3 regions of the Pseudomonas arabinosi genome follow, and region 3 is predicted to be linked to each of the others. Evidence: predicted binding sites of a transcription regulator. Region 3 holds the regulator's gene; each other region holds the start of a gene.
What was found. Region 3 encodes sigma-54, which starts transcription at its own class of promoters, with help from an activator protein. Its sites were predicted from a motif close to ANTGGCATNNANNTTGCTNT; they were not measured.
Positions count from the first base shown of each region.

Region 1 (4,045 bases), 2.0 Mb from region 3:
TCCCGGGGGATCTCGATGGGTTTCTTGCAATGGCTGCACAGCTTGCGTGCCAGGCGCTGGGCAATGATCAGGCTGATCGAAGTGGCAATGTTGAAACCCGGAATGCCCATGTTATGCAGGCGAGTCAGGGTTTCGGCGGCGCTGTTGGTGTGCAGGGTCGACAGCACCAGGTGTCCGGTCTGGGCGGCTTTGATGGCGATTTCGGCGGTTTCGAGGTCGCGGATCTCGCCGACCATGATCACGTCCGGGTCTTGACGCAGAAACGAGCGCAGCGCCTGGGCGAAGTCCATTCCCTGTTTGGGATTGACGTTGACCTGGTTGATGCCTTCCATGTTGATCTCTACCGGGTCTTCGGCGGTGGAGATGTTGATGTCCACGGTGTTGAGAATGTTCAGCCCGGTGTAGAGCGATACGGTCTTGCCCGAGCCGGTGGGCCCGGTCACCAGAATCATCCCCTGTGGCTGCTTGAGGGCGGCCATGTACAGGTCTTTCTGGTCGGGCTCATAGCCGAGGGCGTCGATGCCCATTTGAGCGCTGGACGGGTCGAGGATCCGGATCACCACTTTCTCGCCCCACAGGGTCGGCAGGGTATTGACCCGAAAGTCGATGGATTTGCTCTTGGACAGGCGCATTTTGATCCGCCCGTCCTGGGGGCGGCGCCGTTCGGAGATGTCGAGACTGGCCATGACTTTCAGTCGCGCGGCAATGCGATTGGCCAGGTGAATCGGTGGCTTGGCGACTTCACGCAAAATACCGTCGGTGCGCATCCGCACTCGGTAGGTCTTTTCGTAGGGCTCGAAATGCAGGTCGGAAGAGCCGCTTTTGATCGCGTCCAGCAACATCTTGTGAACGAAGCGCACCACGGGCGCGTCCTCGGCATCCTGGCCGGCGATGGCGTCTTGCTTGTCATCGATCGACTCGATGTCCACGCCATCGAGGTCGACGTCGGCCATGTCTTCGAGGCCAGTGCCTTGGGTATCGAAAAATTTTTCGATGGCGTCGCTGAGCTTGTCGTCCTCCACCAGGATGGCTTCGGTAGTCAGCCCGGTACTGAACTGGATGTCATTGATGGCCTGATGATTGGTCGGGTCGGAAACGCCCACGAACAACTTGTTGCCGCGCCGCCAGAGGGGCAGGGCGTGGTGCTGGCGAATCAACTTCTCGCTGACCAGACCCTTGGGTTGGGTTTCCTTGTCCAGACAGTTGAGGTCGAGCAAGGCCATGCCGAAGTGTTCCGAAGCGATCTCGGCGACCTGGCGACTCTTCACCAGTTTGTTCTGCACCAGATAACTGACCAGGGAGATTTTGTTGCGTTGGGCTTGCTGAAACGCCTGTTGCGCGCTTTTGTCAGTGAGCAGCTCGGCCAGGACCAATTGCTTGGCCAGACCGCTAAGGGCGATGTCATTCATTGGGATACCGGACGCAGACAGTTCATGACTTATAGCCTAGTCAAGCGGTGGAACCAAACCAGCGGCGTTCAGGTGACAAAAAGTGTCAGATAGTGCGGATTCTGGGGGTAGGAAAGGGCGATGCACTCGCCTCAGGTCCCCGCCAACAGGGAGCGCGGCGCTTGGCATGGGCTGTGCTGCGCCTAGCTCAGATCATGAGATTTCGACTCATGCATGGAGCTTGTCTATGAAGACTCAAAAAGGTTTTACCCTGATCGAGCTGCTGATCGTGGTGGCGATCATCGGGATTCTGGCGACGTTTGCGTTGCCGCAGTACTCCAAGTATCAGGCCCGGGCCAAGGTAACTGCCGGGCTTGCAGAGATTACGGCGTTGAAGGTTCCGTTTGAGGACCTTATGAATCAAGGGACCAATCCGGATCTGGCAACCGTCGGCGGAACCCTCACGACCTCCAACTGCACAACCACAGTCGCTGGGGTCGCGACTGATGGTACCGGTACGATCGGATGCACGATTCTCAACGCGCCGGGACCGGTTCTGAGTAAAACAATCACGCTGACGCGTGCGCTGACTGGCTGGACGTGTGCCACCACCGTTGCTCAGGAATACTCGCCTAAAGGCTGCACAGGCGTCTGATCCTTACGCGCTGATGAATACCCCGCCTCTTCCGATGCGGGGTATTTTTTTGTTCGCCGTTCGGGGCAAATTGAAGTAATTGAGAAAACTTCCAACAATTCATGGCCTTAGGCCTGCGGCAAAACCCGCAACTTGCATGTCGATAATTTCCAAGTCATGCAATTTGCATGATTCCGAAAATCAGGTGTTTTTGTAAGTTGTTGATTTATATGTATTTGTTGACTGTTTCAAAGTTGGCACAGCGTTCGCACTATCTCCAGTAACCCTGCTGACAAGACACGCAGCAGACTTTATGAAAAACAGGAGTTACTCGTATGAAGAAGTTCGCTATCGCTGCCGCTACTGCTACCGCGCTGACCCTGACCATGGCCAACGCTGCATTTGCACAGACCACTCAAACCACCCAGGCTCCGATGACTCTGGCGGCGGGTGAAGTGACCAAGGCCAAGGAAGCTACTTCCGACACCTGGATCACCACCAAAGTCAAAAGTGACCTGGTGACTGAAAAAGGCATTCCTGGTACCGATATCAAAGTTGAAACCAACAAAGGCGTCGTGTCCCTGTCGTCCACCGTTGCGGTGACTGAAGCTCAGAAAGCCACCGCCGTGGCGATCACCAAGAAAATCAAAGGCGTCCAGGCGGTCTCCGCTGACGGCCTGAAAGCCGAGTAAGACAAGACTTCTCGCCTGGACTGGGAGAAGGCGCGACAGGCGGGCCGAGCAATACGTCTGCCGCCTCAGGAGAGTTCATGCGAAAGGCCATAAGGATGTGGCCATTACAGGCCCCGGCATTCGTGTCAGGGCCTGTTCTATTTGTGAGCGACGCAAAACCAAATGTGGGGTCTACGTAAGATTGTGGTGGACTCAGTTACCGCGCTTGCTGGTGATCTGCTTCAAACGATTACCTTCAAAACGCAGGTACTGATACATCCCGCCGTTGGGTCCGTAGGTCCATTCCTCGACTTGAAACTCTTCCCGTCGGTTAGCGCTGCGCTTGTAGCCCAACAGATCACGGCTGACCGGTTCACCGCATTTCTGCAGCACTTCGCTGGACCTGTCCCCGACACTGACCAATTGACTGCCACAGCGCAGGGTGTCGGCTGCCGAGGCCTGACTGGCGGCCATCGCCAGAGCCAGGCTCATCAGCCATTTCGCGCCCATCACTCGGCGTCCAGGTGCAGCGGCGTAACCACCCGACCGTCACTTTCCGCTTCACCGAGGCTAGCGTCGATGAAGTACACGCGGTCATCGGCCAACTGACCCTTGTCGACCAGATAGTCCTTGATGCTGCTGGCGCGTTCCTGACCCAACTCACGCAACAGCACGTCGCTGGAACTCCAGAACTTGATCACGCCTTCGCGCATTTTTACCGTGCGTTCTTCCTTGCCCAGGTCCTTCCATTCGGCGGGCGGCTGGGTTTTCAGGCGCGTGCGGTAGATCCCTTCCAGCAGTGGACCTTTTTCGTTATCAGGTACTTCCAGCAATGAAGCCTTGGCCGGCACCTTGTCACCGCGACGCTGGAGCATTTTGTAGTAGTTGTACTGATACTCCCGTTCCAGACGTTGTTCGGCGATCAGCGGGCCATCGCTGCTTGCAGCTGCCGTGCCTTCGATTTCCAGGCGCAGGGCCGGACGTTCCTTGAGGGCCTGGGACAGTTTGACCAGCGAGCCCTCGGCCTCCTTGCTCAGGTCGCTTGAACCCGGGGCAAACGACACGGTGCCCAAATCTTCCGAACCACCACCACTGACCAGTCCGCCAATCATTTTGAATGGCGCTGCGGCGGCTTTGACGATCAGGTTGCGCAAGGTCTGCCAGACAATCGGCATGATGCTGAACTGCGGGTTGTTCAGGTCGCCAGTCACCGGCAGTTCAATGGAAATCTTGCCATCGACGTCCTTGAGCAACGCGATCGCCAGTTTCAGCGGCAGGCTCACGGCGTCTGGGCTGTCGACTTTCTCACCCAGTTGCAGTTGCTCGACCACCACTTTGTTTTCGGCCTTGAG
Region 1 is NZ_CP180480.1:1,299,368-1,303,412, forward strand. It holds gene pilB (type IV-A pilus assembly ATPase PilB) at 1-1,409, opposite strand, end outside; gene ACMXYJ_RS05980 (pilin) at 1,636-2,043, shown strand; gene ACMXYJ_RS05985 (BON domain-containing protein) at 2,358-2,714, shown strand; gene ACMXYJ_RS05990 (DUF2845 domain-containing protein) at 2,907-3,203, opposite strand; gene ACMXYJ_RS05995 (DUF748 domain-containing protein) at 3,203-4,045, opposite strand, start outside.
Region 1: a site for sigma-54 is predicted at 1,570-1,589, ahead of ACMXYJ_RS05980 (pilin). Genes of this name have one in related genera too.

Region 2 (4,045 bases), 620 kb from region 3:
TACTGCGTGGTTTTGTCCATGGAGACCGTAACGACGCCGGAGGCAGCGCCGTTGGCTTTCCACGTGCCATTGGTCACGGTACCCGGAATCCAGCCGGTGACCTTCAGGTCAGGGCTGACTATCGGCGTAGGGGTGGCTGGAGTGGTGACGGAAACCAGTTTGCCTGACGAATCGAACGCCATGGTCGACGCGACAGGAGGTGTAACGATAGGATCGCTACCATCCGGGTTGCGACCCTCGATCAGGGTGTAGGTCTTCCAGGTGTTGTCACCCGTCTTGACCATGTATTGATCCATGATGTGCTTGTTACCCTGGGTATCGTAAATCGGGGTACTGAACTGCTTGGTGAAAGACGCTTCCTTGGACGGGTCAAACGGATTGGTCGTCTGGTTGATGATGGGAGCTGTGGAGTTCAGGTTGATCGTCGACGAAACCGTGGAGGTGTTTTTTGGCGCCAGGTTCGACGTATCGATGCGCAGGTCAGTCAAAACACCATTGAGGATCTTGCCATTGGCATCCACGCCATAACCCTGCAGACGCGCAGAGCCATCGCTATTGGTGACGTAACCGTCCTTGTCGACCTTGAACGTACCGGCACGGGTGTAGGACATCGAACCGTTCTCGCTCAGCACGAAGAAGCCGGAACCGTTGATGCCCATGTCCAGCACGTTGCCGGTGTTGTTGACGTCGCCCTGGGTGAACTGCTGGGAAACGTTGGCCAGGCGCACGCCGTTACCGATGGTTTTGCTGCCGGAACCCAGCTTGGTAGCCGAGTAAACGTCTTCGAATTCCGCACGGGACGATTTGAAACCGGTGGTCGCGACGTTGGCGATGTTGTTGCCGGTCACGTCCAGTTGTTTGTTGGCTGCATAGAGACCGCTAAGGCCGATATTGAAAGACATATTCCACTCCTTTGTGCCGTGTTAGTCGGCTCTACATACCAATAGTTTGTACTTTGGACAGGGCGATGCTGCCCGCCCCGGCCAGGTTGAGCATCAACTCACCGCCGGTCTGGCTGATGGTCACGCTGTTGACGGTGGCCGGCAGGTACGTCACCAGCGAAGTCGCCTTGCCGTCGTAAGTCGCCGTAGCGCCGAACGTATAGGTACCCGCCTTGGCCACTTCGCCTGCGTCGTTTTTGCCGTCCCAGATAAAACTGGAAGTACCGGCTTTCTGGCTGCCCAGGTCGATGGAGCGGACAACCTTGCCATCGGCATCGGTGATCTTGATCTTGACCGGGTCTACCGACGCCGGTACGGCCATGGTGCCGGTGAAACTCTTGGAGGTATCGACCACAGCCTTGTCGGCCGGTGCAATAACCGAACGCCCGACCAGCGACGACGCCTGCAACGCCTGGGACGAGTTGTAATTGCTCGCCAGGCCACTGACGGTGTCGTTGAGCGTGGTGATGCCTTCCAGGCTACTGAACTGGGCCAACTGGGCGACGAACTCGCCGTTGTCCTGCGGTTCCAGCGGATTCTGGTTTTTCAGCTGCGTTACCAGCAACTGGAGGAACGCGTCCTTGCCCAGGGCCTTTTTGCCGGTGGCGCTATTCGTCGCCGACGCCAGGCCGTCGGCACTGGTGTTGGTCTTGATCGAGGAGTTGGCCAGGATGTCCTTGAGGCTCAAACCACTGGTGGTATCGGTAACACTCATCTGAGTCGCCCCTTATCACTGACCGAGGGTCAGGACCTTTTGCATCATGGTTTTGGCGGTGTTCATCATTTCGGCGTTGGTCTGGAACGAACGGCTCGCGGAAATCATGTCAGCCATTTCTTCCACCACGTTGACGTTGGGGTAGTAGACGTAGCCCTTGGCGTCGGCCGCCGGATGGTTCGGCTCGTAGCGCGCGTCAAGGTTGCTCTGGTCTTCGACCACGCCCAGCACTTGCACGCCTTGACCGGCCGCATCCTGGTTCTGGAACAGCGATTCGCTGCCGCCGCTCTGGCCGCCCTGGAACATGGTGGCGAACACCGGGTGCCGCGCACGGTAGGTCTGGTCGATGCTCGACGAGACGGTCTCGGCGTTGGCGATGTTACTGGCGACGGTGTTCAAGCGAGTGGTCTGGGCACTCATGCCGCTACCGGCAATGTTGAAAACACTGGCTAGAGACATGACTTACTCTCCACGAAGGGCTGACACCAGCCCTTTGAATTTGCTGTTGAGCAGGGTGAAGCTGGCCTGGAAGTTGACCGCGTTTTCCGCGTACGCTGATTGTTCAAGCTGAGCGTCCACGGTGTTCTGGTCGATCGACGGTTGCATCGGCGTGCGATACAGCAGCGACTCGTCGCCATTGCCCAGGCCTTCGGCTTCGATATGACGGCTGTTGGTCATGTTCAAGGCGAAAGATCCGCTCTTGGTCTTCTCGTTCTGTGCGGCGAGCACTTTCGAGAAGTCCAGATCCCGAGCCTTGTAGTTCGGGGTGTCGGCGTTGGCGATGTTGTTGGCCAGGACTTCGGCACGCTGGGCGCGGAAGCCCAGGGCTTGTTCGTGGATACCGAGCGCTTTATCGAAGCTGATGCTCATGTCGGAAACCTTCGGGTGACCTGATTTTTCGTAACATGGACATAGCAAGCGGCGTGCCAAATCGAAAAAGCCCGGAAACCGGGGCTTTGCGGGCAGTGGCAACGTGGCAATGCCAGAAAAGCGGCAACCGATTTCCGCCGCCTGCCGCTTTTCTGCCGCTTATCACGGTCTGGAGAACACCACCTGACCCTGTGGGAGCGAGCTTGCTCGCGATGGCGGAGTGTCAGACGACGAAGATGTTGACTGACACGACGCGATCGCGAGCAAGCTCGCTCCCACAGGGGATAGGTGGTGGGATTGAGAATTAAGCAGGCAAAAAAAACGGGAGCCCCCCTGAGGACTCCCGTTTTTTGATGACGCCAACGAATCACTTCGCCTGGTAAATGATCCCCGGGCTGCACTGGACCATCTGGTAATGATCCGGCAAACCGTTCAGCGCCTCGGAAGCACCGAGGAACAGATAACCGCCTGGCTTCAACGTGCTGTGAATGCGCAACAGAATGTCCTTCTTCACCTCGGCGGAGAAGTAGATCAACACGTTGCGGCAGAACACGATGTCGAACTTGCCCAGCGCCGCGTAGCTGTCCAGCAGGTTGAACGAGCGAAACTCCACCCGGCTCTTGATCGGTGCCTTGATTGCCCAGCGCCCCGGCCCTTTCGGGTCGAAGTAACGTTGAAGGCGCTCGGGCGACAGGCCACGGCCGATGGCCAGGCTGTCGTACTCGCCGGTCTTGCAGTTGGTCAGCATGGTCCCGGACAGGTCGGTGGCAACGATCTGCACGCCCATCTTCAACTGGCCCATGTTCACGCGCTCGAACTCATCGATCGACATCGACAGCGAATACGGTTCCTGACCCGATGAACAGGCCGCCGACCAGATCCGCAGACGCTGGCCAGGGGCCGCCTTGATCGCTGCCGGCAGCACCTTGTTCTTCAACACTTCAAACGGATAGGTGTCACGAAACCACAGGGTTTCGTTGGTGGTCATGGCATCCACCACCATCTCGCGCAAACCGCTGCGCGGCTGGGTCTGGATGCGCTGGACCAGCTCACCCAGGGACTTGATGCCTTGCTGTTCCATCAGTTTGTTGAGACGGCTCGAGACCAGGTACTGCTTGTTTTCACCGAGCAAAATGCCACAGGCTTTTTCCAGGAAGACCCGGAACTGTTCGAAATCCAAATTACCCGTAGACAAAGATGCCGCCTCTTAAATCGTATTAACCGCCAGGGGCAAAAGGCCCCTAGCTGATGTCTGCTGCTTTGATCCGGTTGACTACCCGGGATGCCAGGTCATCAGGACGGAATTTGGCAAGGAAGTCATCGGCACCGACTTTCTTGACCATCGCCTGATTGAATACACCCGACAACGAAGTATGCAGGATGATGTGAAGCTTTTGCATGCGAGGGTCGTTGCGGATCTCGGCCGTCAGGGTGTACCCGTCCATCTCCGGCATCTCGATGTCGGAAATCATCATCAGGAACTCTTCTTCCGGCTTCTTGCCCTCGTCGACCAGCTTGC
Region 2 is NZ_CP180480.1:5,639,261-5,643,305, forward strand. It holds gene flgE (flagellar hook protein FlgE) at 1-902, opposite strand, end outside; gene flgD (flagellar hook assembly protein FlgD) at 934-1,656, opposite strand; gene flgC (flagellar basal body rod protein FlgC) at 1,672-2,115, opposite strand; gene flgB (flagellar basal body rod protein FlgB) at 2,119-2,526, opposite strand; gene cheR (protein-glutamate O-methyltransferase CheR) at 2,894-3,721, opposite strand; gene ACMXYJ_RS26240 (chemotaxis protein CheV) at 3,768-4,045, opposite strand, start outside.
Region 2: a site for sigma-54 is predicted at 2,568-2,587, ahead of flgB (flagellar basal body rod protein FlgB). Genes of this name have one in related genera too.

Region 3 (4,045 bases):
ATATGCCGGCTGCGCACTTCTTCCAGCAGTTCGGGAAACCGCGACAAGTGACTCGGCAAGTTGCGCGCATCGATGGATACGGCAACCAGCGGTTGTGCCAGCTCGGTGTGAATCAACGCGCGTTCGGCCAGTTCCGGCAACAGACCGGCGGGCAGGTTGTCGATGCAGTAGTAGCCGTTGTCCTCGAGAACATCGAGTGCGGTACTTTTACCTGAGCCGGAGCGGCCACTGACGATGATCAAGCGCATGATTAATGACCGTTTTGCTCGTCCAGGACAACCTGATACAAGGCTTCATTGCTCGGGGCGCTGCGCAGTTTTTCGCGCACTTCCTTGCGGTCGAGCATGCTGGCGATCTGGCGCAGTAACTCCAGGTGCGCATCGGTAGCAGCTTCCGGGACCAGCAGAACGAACAGCAGGTCAACCGGGGCGCCGTCGATGGCGTCGAAATCAATGGGTGCATCAAGGTGCATCAGGGCGCTGATGGGCGAGGCGCAGCCCTTCAGGCGGCAGTGGGGAATGGCGATGCCGTTGCCAAAACCGGTTGAACCGAGTTTTTCACGGGCAATCAAAGCCTCGAAGACATCTTGCATCTCCAGATCCGGCACTTCTTTGTGGATAAGGTTGGCAATTTGCTCGAGGGCTTTCTTTTTACTGCCGCCCGGCACGTTCACGAGGGAACGGCCGGGGGTCAGGATGCTTTCAAGTCGGATCATGGGTTGGGAGTGTTAACGACCGGTCGCGCCCTGGAGGAGGCTTTGGGTCTTTTCCTTATGCTTTTTGAGTTGTTTATCCAGCTTGTCGGTCAGTGCGTCGATCGCCGCGTACATATCGGTATGCTCCGCGTTTGCGACCACTTCATTGCCGGGAATATGCAGCGTGGCTTCGATTTTCTGCTTGAGCTTTTCGACCGTCATCGTGACTTGCACATTGGTGATCTTGTCGAAATGCCTCTCTAATCGTTCGAGTTTTTCGCCGATGTAGGTGCGAAGAGGTTCGGTCACTTCCAGTTGGTGTCCACTGATGTTGACTTGCATACAGCTTCTCCTTCGTTGCCAGTGCATAAAGCGGCAGGCAGAAATGCCTGCCACTGGAACGCTGTGGCGTGGCTCTACATCAACCGCTTGCGTTCGCTCGAAGGCGCGATCCCGAGGGATTCGCGGTACTTGGCGACGGTGCGGCGAGCCACCTGAATGCCTTGTGCCTCCAGTAAACCAGCGATCTTGCTGTCACTCAACGGCTTTTTCTGATTTTCCGCGGCAACCAGTTTTTTGATGATCGCGCGGATCGCCGTGGACGAGCATTCACCGCCCTCGGAGGTGCTGACGTGGCTGGAGAAAAAGTATTTCAGTTCATATATGCCCCGTGGGGTATGCATGAATTTCTGCGTGGTTACCCGTGAAATCGTCGATTCGTGCATGCCCACCGCTTCGGCGATGTCATGCAGGACCAGCGGTTTCATGGCTTCGTCGCCGTATTCAAGAAAGCCGCGCTGATGTTCGACGATCTGGGTGGCTACTTTCATCAGGGTTTCGTTGCGGCTTTGCAGGCTCTTGATGAACCAGCGGGCCTCTTGCAACTGATTGCGCATGAAGGTGTTGTCGGCGCTGGTGTCGGCGCGGCGCACGAAACCGGCGTATTGAGCGTTGACCCGCAGTCGCGGCACGGATTCCTGGTTCAGCTCCACCAGCCAGCGTTCGTTGTCCTTGCGTACGATCACGTCGGGAACGACGTATTCGGCTTCGCCGGACTCGATTTGCGAGCCTGGGCGCGGGTTGAGGCTCTGCACCAGTTCAATCACCTGGCGCAGTTCATCTTCCTTGAGCTTCATGCGACGCATCAGCTGGCTGTAGTCGCGGCTGCCAAGCAGGTCGATGTAATCGGTGACCAGGCGTTTGGCCTCGACCAGCCAAGGCGTCTTGGCGGGCAACTGGCGCAATTGCAGCAGCAGGCATTCGCCCAGGTTGCGGGCGCCGATGCCAGCGGGTTCGAATTGCTGGATGCGGTGCAGGACGGCTTCGATTTCGTCCAGTTCGATGTCCAGTTCCGGGTCGAAGGCTTCGAGAATCTCCTCAAGGGTTTCGTCCAGGTAGCCCTGATTGTTGATGCAGTCGATCAGGGTCACGGCGATCAGGCGATCAGTGTCGGACATCGGGGCCAGGTTCAGTTGCCACAGCAGGTGGCTTTGCAGGCTTTCGCCGGCCGATGTCCGGGTGGTGAAGTCCCACTCGTCGTCATCGTTGCTCGGCAGGCTGCTGGCGCTGGTCTGGTAGACGTCTTCCCACGCGGTATCGACGGGCAGTTCGTTGGGGATGCGCTCGTTCCAGTCGCCTTCCTCGAGGTTATCAACCGTCGGGGCGGTTTCCTGGTAGGAGGGTTCCTGAATGTCAGCGTTGGGTTGCTGTTCGGCTTTGTCGGCCAAGGGGTCGGCGTTATCGAAGTCGTCGCCTTCTTCCTGGCGTTCGAGCATCGGATTGGACTCCAGGGCCTCCTGGATTTCCTGTTGCAGGTCCAGGGTCGACAATTGGAGCAGGCGGATGGCCTGTTGCAGCTGCGGTGTCATCGTCAGCTGCTGGCCCATTCTCAAGACTAGCGATGGTTTCATGGCAGGGGCTTAACACCTTATTCGCCGGCGCACATGCGCCATCCACTACAGGGCGCCGAAGCGCCAAACATAAGCAAATTATATGCCCGAAACTGCAGCGTTTGCCTAGAGCGCTGTAACAATAAAAAAATGTTGATTTTTTATCGAGACAAGCGCCCGGGCAACCAGCCAGACACCTCAGTGCTTACAGGCGGAACTCATGGCCCAGATACACTTCCTTGACCAGGTCGTTGGCCAGGATGGTGGCAGAGTCACCTTCGGCGATCAGCTGGCCATCGTTGACGATGTAGGCGGTTTCGCAGATATCCAGGGTTTCACGGACGTTGTGGTCAGTGATCAGCACGCCAATGCCCTTGGCCTTGAGGTGATAGATGATCTGTTTGATGTCGCCCACCGAAATCGGGTCCACGCCGGCGAACGGTTCGTCGAGCAGGATGAATTTCGGGTTGGTAGCCAGTGCCCGGGCGATTTCCACACGACGGCGTTCACCACCGGACAGGCTCATGCCGAGGTTGTCGCGGATGTGGCTGATGTGGAATTCCTGCAGCAGGCTTTCCAGCTCTTGGCGACGACCGGCCTTGTCGAGTTCCTTGCGGGTCTCGAGGATCGCCATGATGTTGTCAGCTACCGAGAGTTTGCGGAAGATCGATGCTTCTTGCGGAAGATAGCCGATACCGGCCTTCGCACGCCCGTGCATGGGCTGGTGGCTGACATCCAGGTCGTCAATCAGTACGCGGCCCTGATCGGCCTGTACCAGGCCGACAATCATGTAAAAGCAGGTGGTCTTGCCGGCGCCGTTGGGACCTAGCAGGCCGACGATCTGACCGCTGTCGATCGACAGGCTGACGTCGCGCACAACCTGGCGGCTCTTGTAGCTCTTGGCCAGATGCTGAGCTTTCAGAGTTGCCATTACTGGGCCTTTTTCTCGTCGGTTTTCGGCTTGGGCTGGATCACCATGTCGATGCGCGGACGCGACTCGGTGACCTTGTTGCCCGTCGCGCGACCGGCGCTCGCAAGCTTTTTGACCGTGTCGTAGACGATTTTCTCGCCTTGGGTGACGTTGTTGTCCTTGTCGATGACTTTGGCGCGATCGATCAATACGACGCGGTTTTGCGAGGCGTGGTACTGGATGGTCACTCCGTAGCCTTGAACAGGCTTGGTGTCGCCAGCCGTCTGCATCTGCTCGAAGTAGGCCAGATTGCCCACCGAAGTCACCACGTCGATGTCGCCGGCCGGGGTGCGGGTGATGGTTACAGTATTGCCTTTAACAATCATCGAGCCCTGGGTAATGATCACGTCACCTTTATAGGTGGCAACACCATTCTTGTCGTCCAGTTGGGCATCGTCGGCCTGGATGCGGATAGGCTGCTCTTGATCGTTCGGCAGAGCCCAGGCGCTCACGCTTCCCAGTGCTGCGCTCAGACCGAGCAAAATAGGGAGG
Region 3 is NZ_CP180480.1:6,264,116-6,268,160, reverse strand. It holds gene rapZ (RNase adapter RapZ) at 1-248, opposite strand, end outside; gene ptsN (PTS IIA-like nitrogen regulatory protein PtsN) at 251-715, opposite strand; gene hpf (ribosome hibernation-promoting factor, HPF/YfiA family) at 728-1,036, opposite strand; gene ACMXYJ_RS29155 (RNA polymerase factor sigma-54) at 1,111-2,604, opposite strand; gene lptB (LPS export ABC transporter ATP-binding protein) at 2,789-3,514, opposite strand; gene lptA (lipopolysaccharide transport periplasmic protein LptA) at 3,514-4,045, opposite strand, start outside.